One region of the Psychrosphaera ytuae genome, then DNA from elsewhere that is predicted to be linked to it. Evidence: predicted binding sites of a transcription regulator. Region 1 holds the regulator's gene; the other holds the start of a gene.
What was found. The regulator FNR, encoded in region 1, switches genes on or off when oxygen is low (the NO sensors DNR and NnrR bind a similar motif). The targets are predictions, from matches to a motif close to TTGATCTAGATCAA.
Positions count from the first base shown of each region.

Region 2: a site for FNR is predicted at 1,527-1,540, ahead of J1N51_RS12780 (OmpW/AlkL family protein). Genes of this name have one in related genera too.

Region 1 is NZ_CP072110.1:412,148-415,576, reverse strand. Features, by position in the region: gene uspE (universal stress protein UspE) at 1-812, opposite strand, end outside; gene fnr (fumarate/nitrate reduction transcriptional regulator Fnr) at 943-1,665, opposite strand; gene J1N51_RS01885 (sulfite exporter TauE/SafE family protein) at 1,665-2,333, opposite strand; gene ccoS (cbb3-type cytochrome oxidase assembly protein CcoS) at 2,333-2,545, opposite strand; gene J1N51_RS01875 (heavy metal translocating P-type ATPase) at 2,555-3,429, opposite strand, start outside.
Region 2 is NZ_CP072110.1:2,888,237-2,891,665, reverse strand. Features, by position in the region: gene speA (biosynthetic arginine decarboxylase) at 1-289, shown strand, start outside; gene speB (agmatinase) at 289-1,224, shown strand; gene J1N51_RS12780 (OmpW/AlkL family protein) at 1,596-2,294, shown strand; gene J1N51_RS12775 (ligand-binding sensor domain-containing diguanylate cyclase) at 2,418-3,429, opposite strand, start outside.

The DNA of each region.
Region 1 (3,429 bases):
CCCACGGTACCGATTACGATTAATTCGGCGTCCATTTCTTGCGCGAGACGCGGTATAACGTCCTCTGGCATCCCTTCAAGTACATGACAGTGCGACGAAACAATGTCATTTTCTGAGGCGAGTTTGGCCAAGCTTTCTGTGTGATGTTGTCTCATCGACGAATTGTATTCTTGTGGATCAAACTCTGGGATCTCAACTGCTATATTCACTGGTGTAGGCGGGTATGCGTTTACCAAGTGTGGCTCGGAATGAAGCAGTTTTGCCATGTAATTGGCATATTGAGTGATTTGGGTATTTAAGTTTTTGTGCTCTGAATCATCGGTTCCGGCAGAAACTGCAGCTAAAATTTTGCCGTGCTCTGGCCAAGCGTGTTCTTTGACTAATAACACAGGTACCGGGCATTTACGTAGTAGGTGCCAATCAGTAGGCGTGAAGATGACTGACTTTAAAGTGTCGTGCGCATGAGTACCTTTGATAACGAGGTCATATTTGTTAAATAAGACTTCTTTTATAATGCTTTCGTATGGGCGGTTGTGCCAAACGACTTTGTAATCAATCGGGGTGGCCTTTAGGTCTTGCTGGGCAATAAGTTCTTCTAGCCAAAGTGTACGATCACCAATAACAGCTTGTTTCATGGCATCGCGTTCATCAGCCGATAACATTGTTGTCATTTCATAAGAAAAGTCATAAATAGACAAAAATAAGGTGAGGGTAACGGGAGATTTTTTGGCGAGTTCGATAGCGCGTAATAACGCTTTTTGCTCTTCTTCAGTTGGGTCAACTACAACTAGTAATTTATTGAAAGTATTCATGACAATCCCTTTTTTTTGCCTTTTCTACATTTAGTGTAGAACAGACTAAAGGGATTTGAATGAGTTTTTATTGAACTAAATCAATCTTTTTGTCAGAAAATCAATACTATCGAATATTTTCTACAAGGTACTAAGCGAGTTGCTTCAATCCATCGACGTTTAAGATTTCGACGAATTTACCATCTAAATTGATCAATTCCTTTTTTTGCAACTTACTGATGATTCTGCTCACTGTCTCAACGGTAAGACCCAAATAGTTACCGATCTCGGCACGAGTCATGGTCAATCTAAATATTGTTGCTGACAAGTTACGCTCGTCGAACCGCTTCGACAAAGAGACTAAAAATGTACAAATTCGCTGCTCGGCGGTTTTCTTACTAAGTAACATAAACATAGATTGGTCGGCAGATATTTCATTACTCATTAATCTTTGAACTTGTTGGCGTAAGCTCGGCATCGAGCTTGAAAGGTTGTCAATGGTATTAAATGGGATCTCACAAACCATTGAGGTTTCTAATGCCTGAGAATATGTTTTATAACTTTGATCTGCGATTCCATCAAAACCGATAATGTCTCCCGGTAGATGGAAACCCGTAATTTGTTCGGTACCGTTTTCATCAATTAAAAAGGATTTGAAACTACCTGACCTGACGGCATAGAGAGCACGTAGAGGTTGCTTGGCCTCAAATAGATATTGGTTTTTTTGATAGGGTTTCTTTCGCTCAATCAAATCATCAAGTCGGGTTAACTCTTCATTGTTTAACGAAAAAGGCAAACACAGCTGGTTTAAATTACAATTTGAACAGCTTATAGAAAACTGACCACATTGATTCTTGCTTCTTAATTGAGTCATTATTCAAGTCCTTGTAATTTTAACCAGGTTGTATACAACTGATATGATGCCATCAGAATGATAAACATACCAAACACAGTTCTAATTTTCTTCTGCTTTATGTAAATAGCCAATTTATTATTCAGACTTGTCATACCAATTAGTGCAGGAAGAGTAGCGATACCAAACATAAACATGACGGCACCCCCGTGTAATGGTGAGGGAGCAACCAAGGCTAAGCTTAAAGCGGTATAGACCAGACCACACGGTAAAAATCCCCAAAACAGCCCATACATCAAACATTTGAATACACTATCAATGGGCAATAAACGTTTTTTTATCGGCTCTAATGACTTGTTAACCCAAACGCCGATTTTTTCTATGTTTAATACGGCATTCGAAACGTTACAGATGTGTAAACTAATGCCAAACATCAACAAACTAGCGAAAACATTTAGGTACAACACATTTCCACCGCTTAAAGAAATGATACCTTGTGAAAAGTAGTTTGCGATGCAGCCAATTAAGGCGTAACCACTAATACGCCCAAAACTAATGTATGTGGTGTAGCGCAAAATTGATTTTTCTCTTGGGATTGAGAAGCCAAGTGCCATTGAGAGCGAACCACACATAGTTAAACAATGGACTAGGCCAAACAAGCCCATAAAAAACGCTGTGCTAATGAGCATTAAACACGCCCATTTTTGGTAGATTGATTGTCGGTATTATTTTCGGCTGGTTTTGCTGTTTCCTTTTTTGGCATATCGTCATCCATTAATATGGATAAGCCTTGTTTTTCGAGATCTTCAAATTGCTCTGATTTTGTAGCCCAAAAAAACGCGTATACACCTATGATCACAAATACAATGGCGATGGGAATTAAGTAATAAATAATACTCACTGATTTATCCTACTTTAAAAGCCTTAAAGAGTTGGTCACGACAATTATCGAACTAGCCGACATACCGATCACCGCGATGTAAGGTGGCACAAAACCTAGCATCGCCACTGGCAATATAGAAATATTGTATATCAAAGACCACAAAAGGTTTTGTTTAATAATGCGTTTTGTCTTGTGTGCGTACTCAAACAGTTTACTGACGGTATGAAGTTGGTCTTTAACAATAATAATACTTGCTGATTGTTTACTTATGTCTGCGCCGCTTCCCATTGCAACACTCACATCCGCAGCAGCAAATACAGGTGCGTCATTAACGCCGTCGCCAAACATCATCACCGCATCACCATTATTTTGATAACTTTGAACTAAAGCCGCTTTTTGTTCCGGCTTACAACCAAGGTGTACGTCATCTAATTTAAGTTCGCTTGCAGTCTTTGCTACGTTTTCACTTTTGTCACCGGTTAACATTACCAACTTAAGATTTAAGCTACGTAGATATTGCAGTAAGGTCGTCGTACCGTTTTTCACTTGATCAGCCAAATTAAACTCGGCTATCGGTATGCTTTGTTGTTCTTTTATAATTGAGACGTAAACATTAGCGCCAGTGTGCGTAGTTTTACAATGCTGTGCGTTTCCAATAGCCAAATCAACTAGGTCACCAGAAGGTAGGGTAATTTCAGCAGTAATGCCATTACCTACAATTATCTTAGGGTTATTGATTTGGATAGGTAACGATGTCGATTGGATGTGTGGCCAATGCTTATGGTTAAACGCCTTGGCGATTGGATGCTCACTAAGCTTTTCTAACTGAACGATTAGCAGCTGTAATTCGGTTTTTGATAGAGATAGTCCTTTGAGGTTTTCCTCGTACCACAGCTCTTTTT
Region 2 (3,429 bases), 860 kb from region 1:
TTTCTTGGTAGGAGCCTATCAAGAAATATTAGGGGACATGCATAATTTATTTGGTGACACACACAGTGTTGTTGTTCTGCTTGATAACGAAGGACAGATTGAAATCACAGAAATTAATGAAGGTGATACTGTCGAAGATATGCTGACCTATGTGCATTTAGAAGCAAGTAAATTCAAACAAACATACAGTGAATTGGTAAACAATAAATTACCAAATACTGAACGTGAAGATATTTTTAATGAATTAGTAGCCGGGTTAAACGGCTACACATATTTGGAGGACTTTTAATGTCGATTTTAACCAGCAGTGTATTTAATCAGATTGATAATTCCATATACTCAAACGCGATGACTTTTTTGCGGTCTCCTCTGACATTAGATCCAACTAAAAGCAATGCCGATGTAGTGATATTAGGACTGCCCTTTGATATGGCTACTTCTGGTCGCTCCGGCGCAAGAATGGGGCCAGACGCCATTCGTCAAGCATCAATTAACCTAGCATGGGAAGGTCGACGTTTTCCTTGGGACTTTAAATTGGCGGAGGTGTGCAGTTTGGCGGATGCGGGCGATTTGGTCTTTTCGGCTGGAGACAGTGAAGAGTTTTGTGCGCGGGTGGAAATGGCATCTGATGAAATACTATCATCAGGTAAGAGCCTATTGAGTCTTGGCGGAGATCATTTTGTGACCTTGCCATTGTTGCGTTCTCACGCCAAAAAATTTGGAAAAATGGCGTTAGTTCATTTTGATGCACATACCGATACATATGACAATGGCAGTCGATACGACCATGGCACAATGTTCTACCATGCGCCAAACGAAGGCTTGATAGAAAAAGAAAATTCTGTGCAAATAGGCATTCGTACAAATTACAAACAAAAAGGTCATGGTTTTAATGTAATTAACGCTATGCAAGCAAATGACATGTCAGTAAGTGACATAGTTGAGCAAATTAAAACAACTATTGGTGACCTGCCGGTTTACTTAACCTTTGATATAGACTGTTTAGATCCTGCATTTGCTCCAGGTACTGGAACTCCTGTATGTGGTGGTCTAACAACAGATAAGGTACTTAAAATCCTTAACGCTTTACAGGGAATAAACTTGGTAGGCATGGATGTTGTTGAAGTAGCACCAGCTTATGATCAGAGTGAAACAACTGCACTAGCCGCGGCCACTATAGGGTTAGATTTATTACACTTATGGGCTACAAGAAACATTAAATAACAATTAAAAACCATGGCTACCTTTCTGCGTTTATTTGTACTAGAGCTTATTGAATAAATTTAAGGTGATTGAGACGGCTTATCGGCCGTCTCGCACTTATTTTAAGATGTTAATTTTTAGGCACCGTCTATTCAAAATCCGTTGCCTTCGGGCGTGGCGGTTCAAGTCCACCCACTGGTACCACTTCTCTTGATAAAAAAGAGAAAAAATAACCGACAAATCTTATAAAGAATGTCGTTTTTTTTATGCCTGAAGTCCTTCAACAATCCAACAAATATTCCTTACCACCATAACGACTTAATTTGTTTTAGATCAAATGTTCTAACTCCCATTCTCTATATCCTGCACTCAGTTTTTAAAGGAGATTGGAAATGACAAAAAATCGTATTTATGCCGCTCTATTTACTGCCTTAACTGGACTATCAGTTACGACTCTTCCTGCTCTAGCTCATCAAACTGATGACATGCTAGTTCGCATTGGTGCAACAACCGTTGCTCCTCAAGACAATAGCTCGAATATATTCTTAGCTGGCGGTGATTTAGGTTTTGGTGTATCAGTAGACAGCAATACCCAACTAGGCCTCAACTTTGCTTACTTTATTACTGACAGATGGAACATCGAAGTACTTGCTGCAACGCCTTTTAGTCATGAAGTCAGTGTAAATACTAATCCACTTGGACTTGGGAAACTTGCAGACGTCAAACATTTACCACCTACGGTTACAGCAAACTACTATTTTGCTGATACCTCAAGCAAACTTCAGCCATACGCTGGTGTAGGCTTAAACTATACTGTATTTTTTGATGAAAACTTAACGGCTGAAAATCAAGAAATTGGCTTTTCTGACTTGAAGTTAGATAACTCATTTGGGTTTGCGGGCCAAATAGGCGCTGACTACCAGCTAGATAATGGTTGGTTTATTAATGGCTCAGTTCGTTATATCGCTATTGATACCAAAGCAACCTTCACACTCAACAATCCGACTCTTGGTGCAAATAATGCTCCCGGTTCTGTTAGTGTTGATATTGATCCTATTGTTTACACACTATCAATTGGCATGAAGCTATAACTGTTTTGCTAATAAAATTATTGAACAAGCCAGCGCATGGATTAGCATCGCTGGCTTTTTAATTAACAGTTGTAAGTAACAAAGCATTGAGTTCTGAATATTACATCAAACATTTACGGTAGGTTAGCTCGATAACTTTGTACTGTCTCCGGGCTCTGGAGCGTCTGGATAAAACACGTTTATCTTGTTTCGGCCAAACTGTTTGGACTCGAACAGGGCCATATCCGCTCGGTGAATAACTTGCTCATAATTGTGGGCATTTTCAGAACTTGCGACACCACCACTTATGGTAATCGTGAGTCCTTCTGCAATCTCTTCGTTATCCTTGATGTAAACTGCTTTTCTTAGTTTTTCGGCCATCTCAAAGGCCGTGTCGAGAGAAGTTTCTGGGAACAATACAATAAATTCCTCACCGCCCCACCTTGCGATTATGTCTTGCTCTCTAAGGGTGTTTTTAAGTGTATCTGCCACCGACTTTAACGCGGCGTCGCCTGCACTATGCGACCAGTTATCGTTAATACTCTTAAAGTAATCAATATCAAAAAAGCCAATGCAGTATTTCGCCCCATGGCGATCGGCTAACGTTTGCCACTCTTCACATTTTTCACTGAAGGCACGTCGATTCAATAATTCAGTTAATGCATCTTCATTAGACAATCGTTTCAATACCTTGGAGCTTTCAACTAATTGTTTGAGTAACTCACTTTTTTCTTGATTGGCCTTTAACAATTTACTTGACTGAATTTGTAATGCCTTTGTCTTTTCATCGACTTGTTGTTGCAGTATTTTCTGACGTAGCCTTGCTCGATACGAGCGCCAATATAACGACAACCACAAACAAAAGATTAGCCCAAAAATACTGACTACCTTGAAAACATTTGTTTGCCACCAATAAGGTAATTTGACGATTGTCATCTGTTTGGGAACACTCCATTCATATGGAGCAATAGAAGAAGAAACTTCTAGTAAATAACGTCCTGGGGGTAAGTTTGTGTACTCAATGGTGTTTGTTTGACCGCGTTCGTCCCATTCATCTTGGAATCCAGTCAACCTCACTCGGTACACGGTTCTTTTTGGTGAGACTAAATTAATACTCGAAAATTTAACTTTGAGGTGCTTGGCATCGGGCTGTAGC